Regions from separate parts of the Neorhizobium sp. P12A genome, predicted to be linked through region 2. Evidence: predicted binding sites of a transcription regulator. Region 2 holds the regulator's gene; the other holds the start of a gene.

Region 1 (4,183 bases), on a different contig from region 2:
AAGCGAAGACGGAATCGCGGGCGATGACATCCACGCCGGAAAGTTTGGCGAGGTCGGTGATCAGATCTTCGGTGATGCCATCGGAGACGTAGTCCTCCTTTGGATCGCCGCTGAGGTTGGCAAACGGTAGGATCGCGACCGACGTGCGTTGTGGCATTGTGGGGTTACCCCACTCGAACTGCCACGCGAAGGCGGATACAACCATCAGCAGCGCTGCAATCCCGATTGCCGACAGGACTATGGTGCGGACACTCGGCCGACGGGACCTTGCTGGAACTTCTCCCGCCTTGCTGGAATCGAGATGAACACGGTAGACCCGAACCGGGTCCGGAATGTTCTTGAGCCGCAGCTCGCCAAGGTTTGTGAAGCCCACGTCAGTCTTGTGAAAGACGTGATCGAATGCGGTGCCCGATATGCAGATGCCGCCAGGCTCGGCCAAGCCCTCCAGCCGCGCGGCAACATTGACGCCGTCACCGTAGAGATCGTCGTCCTCGACGATAACATCGCCGAGGTTCACGCCGATACGAAAGCGAATTTTCCGCGCTTCCGGGACGGCCGGATCGTGCTCGGTCATCCTTCGTTGGATCGCTGCGGCGCACTGGACTGCATCGACCACGCTGGCAAACTCGACCAGCGCACCGTCTCCCATGAGTTTGATGATATGGCCTCGAAACTCCGCAACAGCAGGGTCAAAAAGCTCGCGCCGGCAAATCTTCAGCCGTTCCAGCGTGCCGACCTCCTCATTCCCCATGAGGCTGCTGTAGCCCACTACGTCAGCGGCCAAGATCGCGGTAAGCCGGCGCTCCATATCTCTGCCTTACTCGCTCCACGCTGGGCTCAGGCAATTTTTGCAAGGTAATCCCCTAGAACGCTATTCTCGAATTCCCCATGTGTCCAGCCGGTCCATGTCATCATCGGGGGTTCTCCGCCCTACAGGGCGTGACGTGAGAATCGGCTGGAGCAAGACAAATGCAGAACCATTGGCGGCGGCGAAATAACCGCAATTTTCAACTCACTTGATCGGCTGTCTTATTGCAACGAGCTCAATTCTCAGTCCGCGGCGGAGTTTGGCTCTGCAGGCCTGACTTCCTTGATGTTCGGGCAGGCCGTTCCCGGGTCTGAGTTTCCTCAAAGGTCGTTCTATCTCCAAAGATCCTCCTTCGCCTTCGTCTTTTTTGTGAATTCAATCATATCGCGTCTGCCGAGGTGGCCGCCATTCGGCAGTATGTGCCTCTCATTTCACACAAAGCCAGAAGAGAATCCTTACCTAAAATCCGCCGGTCCAAGGACAATCAGGTTCTTGCGCTCGGAGGCGTAAACCCGCATGGCGACCTCAAGTATCCTGGTTCGAATTCTATCGAATGCGGCAAGATAGTCTGGTTCCGATGGGTTTGACTGTGTCGGCTCCATTCTTAGTGCATCAGCTTCTACCAGGAACCGAATTTCAAACATGCCATCGTATCCCAGAAAGCGAACGCGCTTGGCCGCTTCGTCAAAGCTTCTGGCACTGTTAGGAAAAGTGATTGTCATGGCGGGTCCTCCAGGCCCTAGGCGTTCAAATCGTGCCTGCTTTCGATCCCAGCCAGCCAACGGAATCACTCGGTTGTCCCAGCATCCTTGGCCAGGGCTGTTTCGATCTCGTGCGAAGATACGGTTACGCGCTGCCTTCTACCCACGACCGTTGCAATCGCGGGTATTTCGAGCTGAGTGGACGTCCTCCTAAAGACCGGGAACGACAAGCCTTCAATTTCCTCCTCATCGACAATGAGTCTATAGGTGCCAGCCTCAAATGGCTTCACGAACGAGCTCAGCTCAAAGGGATGAGTAAAGGTGATTTCAGTCTCAATGGTGCGTTCCGTCATGGCTGACCTCGAAGGTGATGGGATGCCTATTTGCGTTCGTCGCTAGCAGACCTCGTCCTCTGCCGGATCGAACGACTTCAAATCACGGCTACCAGAGAACGCCTCTCAACGTGACATAGACGATGAAAGCGACGCTGAGTGCGGGCGTGGATTTGATAAGGAATTCGATAACGTGGAAGCGATGCATCGATCGCCCAAAGTTTTTCGATAGATTCAGGCTAAAGGCGGAAGACATGACGTCCTCCTTTTTTGGGGCTGGGGCACTCTGTGCACCCACACTCTGCAGCGCCCGTTTCAGATGCTGCAGGTAGTCAATATGTGGGGTCGGTGGATAGGACTTGCAATGCTCGAAGAACCCGGCGTTTGGAGCCGTAACATTTCGGACTGTTTGCTGCCTTAGCGATGACGACTCCACCCGCAGGTGAGCGTCTTCATTGTCGCCCTCCTCTGCATTGAAAGATCTATAGCGCTTTGCCGCCAATGATTTCGGTCTGTCCGTATGCCAGCGCCATTGCGATTTCAGATTTCAGGTCCCTAAACAATTTAATTAAGACCCAAACGATTTTAAGAAAGGGGGTCGCATCATTCCGTAGCTGTTCATTGCTCGGCGAAAATAACTCGGCCAGATGCTACCAACGCACGAATCTCGCTAGCACTCTCAACATAAGACTGCTAAAACGACTTATCGGGATCGGCCATTCGGCTGCGCTCCCGTCGAGGAACCCAGCAATGACAGAGATAAATTTTCGGCCGTTACACGACCGCGTCGTCGTGCGTCGGATCGCGGCTGAAGCCAAGACCAAGGGCGGCATCATCGTTCCGGACACCGCCAAGGAAAAGCCGCAGGAAGGCGAAATTGTAGCCGTTGGAGCTGGCGCGCGCGATGAGAGCGGCAAGATCGTGCCTCTTGATGTCAAAGCGGGCGACCGCATCCTGTTCGGCAAATGGTCCGGAACCGAGATCAAGTTCAACGGCGAAGACCTGCTGATCATGAAGGAAGCCGATGTGATGGGGGTGATCGCCTGATCTTCGGCCTCATCTTTATTCTTTTCATGACGACCATTGGGCGATCAGCCCGGGAGTTTTTCCATGTCTGCCAAACAAATCAAATTCGGCCGTGATGCGCGCGAACAGCTGCTGCGCGGCGTCGACATTCTTGCTGACGCGGTAAAGGTCACGCTTGGTCCCAAGGGCCGTAACGTCGTGATCGACAAGTCCTTCGGTGCGCCGCGCATCACCAAGGACGGCGTCGCCGTCGCCAAGGAAATCGAACTTGACGACAAGTTCGAAAACATGGGCGCCCAGATGGTGCGTGAAGTGGCGTCGAAGACCAATGACATCGCCGGCGACGGCACCACGACTGCAACCGTTCTCGCCCAGGCGATCGTTCGCGAAGGCGGCAAGGCCGTAGCAGCCGGCATGAACCCTATGGACCTGAAGCGCGGTATCGACCTTGCTGTTGCCGCCGTGGTCAAGGATCTGCTGGCCAAGGCCAAGAAGATCAACACGTCAGAAGAGATCGCACAGGTTGGCACCATTTCTGCCAATGGCGAGAAGGAAATCGGCCAGTATATCGCGGATGCGATGCGGAAGGTCGGCAACGAAGGTGTTATCACCGTCGAAGAAGCCAAGACCGCTGAAACCGAACTCGAAGTCGTCGAAGGCATGCAGTTCGACCGTGGATATCTGAGCCCCTATTTCGTCACCAATGCCGAAAAGATGGTGGCTGAACTGGAAGATGCCTACGTGCTTCTGCACGAAAAGAAGCTTTCCAACCTGCAGGCTATGCTACCGATCCTCGAAGCCGTCATTCAGACCGGCAAGCCACTTCTTATCATTTCCGAAGATGTCGAAGGCGAAGCTCTTGCTACGCTCGTCGTCAACAAGCTGCGCGGTGGCCTAAAGATCGCTGCTGTCAAGGCTCCTGGCTTCGGCGACCGGCGCAAGGCCATGCTTGAAGACATCGCTATCCTCACAGGCGGCACTGTCATCTCCGAAGACCTCGGCATCAAGCTCGAATCCGTAACGCTCGACATGCTCGGCCGTTCGAAGAAGGTTTCGATCTCCAAGGAAAACACCACGATTGTCGACGGCGCTGGCGCCAAGTCCGACATCGAAGGCCGCGTTGCGCAGATCAAGGCTCAGATCGAAGAAACCTCTTCTGATTATGACCGCGAAAAGCTGCAGGAGCGCCTTGCCAAGCTCGCTGGTGGCGTTGCCGTCATCCGCGTCGGCGGCTCGACGGAAGTCGAAGTCAAGGAAAAGAAGGACCGCATCGACGACGCTCTGAACGCAACGCGCGCTGCCGTTGAAGAAGGCAT
Region 2 (4,183 bases):
GGTTGCCGGCCCGCGTGATCTTCGAAAGCCCAAGCGTGCCCTCATAGAAGGCTTCGGCTGCGTCAAGATCTTCAGCGTAGAGCGCGGTCTCCAGAATGCCTTCCAGCATTGGGTTCATCGGCTGCGTCCCTTTGGTGTCAGGCGACCGTCTGCTTCTGCAGCGACACCAGATCGGCGATGCCGGCCTTGGCAAGGCCCATCAGCGCGCTGAATTCTTCTTCCGAGAATGGCGTGCCTTCCGCCGTGCCCTGGATCTCGACGATGCCGCCGGCGCCGGTCATGACGAAATTGGCGTCGGTCTCGGCGGATGAATCCTCGAGATAGTCGAGGTCGATGACCGGCTGGCCGGCAAAGATGCCACAGGAGATGGCGGCGACATGGTCCTTCAGCACCCGGTCGACCTTGATCATGTTGCGGCTTTCCATCCATTTCAGGCAATCGTAGAGCGCGATCCAGCCGCCTGTTATCGATGCCGTACGCGTGCCGCCATCGGCCTGGATGACGTCGCAGTCGATGGTGATCTGGCGTTCGCCGAGCGCCACCAGGTCGACCACGGCGCGCAGCGAGCGACCGATCAGGCGCTGGATTTCCTGGGTGCGGCCGCCCTGCTTGCCGGCGGCAGCTTCACGCTTCATGCGCTCGCCGGTCGCGCGCGGCAGCATGCCGTATTCGGCGGTGACCCAGCCCTTGCCGGTGTTGCGCAGCCACGGCGGCGTCTTTTCTTCCAGGCTCGCCGTGCAGAGCACATGGGTATCGCCGAACTTCACCAGGCACGATCCCTCGGCATGCTTGGAAAAATTGCGCTCGAACGAGACCTTGCGCATCTGGTCGGTTTTTCTGCCTGAAGGGCGCATTCTTTTCTCCTGATGTTGATGACCCGCTTCTACGATTGGTTACTGCCTTTTGCAAAGAAAAAGCAGGCCGGAACCACGAGCCGTGGGTCAAAATACGAAATGCTCATCATTGCGCTCCTCTGCCTCAGGACCTCGAAGGGTTTTAGTTTCCCGTTCCGAGAGCCAGACGGCACGCCAATCCGGTAAAGACGGTCGCAAGCAGATACTGAGGGAGCCTGGGAAAACGGCGAATTGCAGAGAGCCGGGTGCGGATGTGGCTTCCCAAATAGATGACGGTGCCGTTCACGATGAAGCCCACTCCGTTCAAGATCGTAGCGAGGAGAACCATCTGCAGGAGCAGAGGGCTACCTGCTGGCTCGACGAATTGCGGAAAGAGCGCCAGCACGAAAAGCGCCATTTTCGGGTTGAGGAGATTGGTGGCGAGACCTTCCACGAAAATCCGCTTGCCCGAGCGTCGCATGAGCGAGGAAGAGGGAGCGAAGGCGGATCCTCGTGTTCTGACCGTCTTGTAGGCGAGATAGAGCAGATAGACGCAGCCGGCCCAGCGCACGACTTCGTAGGCGACAGGCACGGTGAGAAAGAGGCGGGATAGCCCAAGCCCGGCCGCGATAGCGTGGCAATACGTGCCGGCAGCTATTCCCGCATAGGTGAGAAATCCTGCAGATCGCCCCTGGCTGACACTCCGCGACGCAATCAGCAGCATATCGGGACCGGGCGTTGCGGTGAGGACCAAAGACGCGGCGGCGAAAAGCAATAATGTGGAAGAATCCGGCATGAAAATTTCCCTTTGAAACAGAGCCGGAATTCCCGTCTATCATCGCCTCCCGCGATTGCAATAGTTCATCGTTAAAGATGGGCCGAAATCACATTCAGGTTAAATGCAAGCCAAGACCGCGCCGTCGGCTTCATCGACAGTATTTTCCCTTTTGCCAATGCCGGTTGATTGATTATATCCTTACCAAGGATCAACGGAGTGGATTTGAAGAACGAGATGGGGTTCCCGACAACGCCGGTTTCTGATGCCGCTACTGCGCTGGACGAACGCTCGAAGGAAATCTTCCGCCGCATCGTCGAAAGCTATCTTGAGCACGGCGAACCGCTTGGCTCCCGCAATCTCTCCCGTTTGCTGCCGATGTCCCTTTCGCCGGCATCCGTGCGCAACGTGATGAGCGATCTGGAAGAGCTCGGCCTGATCTATTCCCCGCATATCAGTGCAGGACGGTTGCCGACCCAGGTCGGATTGCGCTTTTTCGTCGATGCCTTCATGCAGGTCGGCGATCTCTCGGCCGAAGACCGCGCCAACATCGACCGGCAGGTTCGCGGCAGCAACCGCGACCAGCCGATGGAAGCCGTCATGAGCGAAGCAAGCCGCATGTTGTCGGGCATTTCCCGCGGTGCCGGTCTCGTCATAACCGCCAAGAACGATGCGGTGCTAAAGCATGTCGAATTCATTCGCCTCGAGCCGACGAAGGCTCTTGCGGTTCTCGTCGGCGACCATGACCAGGTGGAAAACCGCATTATCGAGCTGCCAGCCGGCGTAACATCGTCCCAGCTGACGGAAGCGGCGAATTTCCTGAATGCCCACATGACGGGCCAGACGCTGCCGGAACTGCGCAAGCAGCTTCAGTCGCTGAAGGAAAATGTCCGTCATGAGCTCGACATTCTGTCAAGGGAACTCGTCGAACGAGGCATCGCGGTATGGTCCGGCGACGGAGACGAGAGCAAGCCGGGCCAACTGATCGTGCGCGGTCGCTCCAACCTTCTCGCAGATGTCGGCGCGGACGATCTCGATCGGCTACGGCTGCTTTTCGATGATCTCGAAAAGAAGGACAGCCTGATCGAGATTCTCAATCTGGCGGAGAGCGGCCCGGGTGTGCGCATCTTCATCGGCTCGGAAAACAAACTGTTTTCGCTCTCCGGCTCCTCGCTGATCGTTGCGCCCTACCGGGATGAAGACGACAAGGTTGTCGGCGCTGTCGGCGTAATCGGCCCGACACGCCTCAACTATGCCCGCATCGTCCCTATGGTGGATTATACCGCCCAGCTGATTTCCAGGATGTCGAGGCCCGGCTCCTGACGAAGCGTGCTTCAAGGTCGAATGGCCGCGGAGAACAAGGCTTCTTCGCGACAAAGTCTTGATTTTTCCGAGCCAAACCTCGATATCGGGGGCAAATCCCAAGGACAATACTATTCGGAGACCGTCATGACCGACGAAACAACGAAAAACGGACCTGATGCCACGGCGGCCGACAACTTTGCGGATATCGCGCAGGAGAATGCCGATGCCGTCGATCAGGTCTCGGCCGAACCGGATCCCGTCGAACTTCTGAGGGCTGAGAACGCCGACGTGCGTGAGCGCTTCGTTCGTCTCGCCGCCGACATGGACAATCTGCGTCGCCGTACGGAGCGCGAGGTCAAGGACGCCAAGTCCTACGCCGTTGCCGGTTTTGCTCGCGATATGCTCACCGTCTCGGATAATCTGCGCCGCGCGCTCGATTCCATTCCCGCAGAAGCCCGCGAGACGGCTGACGCAGGCCTCACGACCCTGATCGAAGGCATGGAAATGACCGAACGCTCCATGCTGTCCGCTCTTGAGCGGCACGGCGTGCGCAAGATCAATCCGGTCGGGCAGAAGTTTGATCCCAACTTCCACCAGGCCATGTTCGAAATGCCGAATGCCGAAGTGCCGAACAACACGGTCGTGCAGGTCGTGCAGGACGGCTACATCATCGGCGAGCGCGTTCTGCGCCCTGCCATGGTCGGCGTCGCCAAGGGCGGCCCGAAAATCGTCGAGGCATCCGAGTCGGGCGCCAATAGTCCGCTCGACGAAAAGGACGCCTGATCGGCGCAAAGCTGCATTTTGGAATGAATGACGCCGTGTGTCTTTCGACGCGCGGCGTTTTTGTTTGATGCCTTTCGTCTTTGCGTGGACGTCGTTCGGAGGCTCTGCCGCTGGCCGGCCTGTTGCGCGACGCCGTTTCGCATGCTAACACTGAACCAAATGGTTCAGTTTTCGACAGGTCGCCTTGATGCCTCCTTTGCCGCACTCTCGGACGCCACGCGACGCGGCGTTCTGGAGCAGCTCGGCGGTGCGGATGCTTCGATCACGGAACTCGCAGACAAGTTCCACATGACGCTTACGGGCATGAAGAAGCACGTCGGCATCCTGGAACAGGCGGGGCTGGTTACGACGGAGAAGGTCGGGCGCGTGCGGACCTGCAGGCTCAGCCTGCGCGCGCTCGAGGAGGAGGCAGCGTGGATCGAAGCACGCCGCCGGATCTGGAACACGCGCTTCGACGCGCTGGACCAGGTCGTCGAGGCTTTGAAAC

What was found. Region 2 encodes HrcA, which represses chaperone genes, less so after heat shock. Its sites were predicted from a motif close to GTTAGCACTCNCNNNNNGNGAGTGCTAAC; they were not measured.
Region 1: the regulator HrcA is predicted to act here: its motif matches at 2,511-2,539, upstream of DTW90_RS29485 (co-chaperone GroES).

What each region holds. Positions count from the first base shown of each region.
Region 1 is NZ_QOVX01000018.1:18,804-22,986, reverse strand. Features, by position in the region: gene DTW90_RS29500 (adenylate/guanylate cyclase domain-containing protein) at 1-808, opposite strand, end outside; gene DTW90_RS29495 (DUF1488 domain-containing protein) at 1,264-1,530, opposite strand; gene DTW90_RS29490 (hypothetical protein) at 1,596-1,862, opposite strand; gene DTW90_RS37315 (hypothetical protein) at 1,951-2,097, opposite strand; gene DTW90_RS29485 (co-chaperone GroES) at 2,592-2,888, shown strand; gene groL (chaperonin GroEL) at 2,952-4,183, shown strand, end outside.
Region 2 is NZ_QOVX01000002.1:322,101-326,283, forward strand. Features, by position in the region: gene DTW90_RS07580 (VOC family protein) at 1-118, opposite strand, end outside; gene rph (ribonuclease PH) at 138-854, opposite strand; gene DTW90_RS07590 (LysE family translocator) at 997-1,629, opposite strand; gene hrcA (heat-inducible transcriptional repressor HrcA) at 1,846-2,931, shown strand; gene grpE (nucleotide exchange factor GrpE) at 3,058-3,696, shown strand; gene DTW90_RS07605 (metalloregulator ArsR/SmtB family transcription factor) at 3,856-4,183, shown strand, end outside.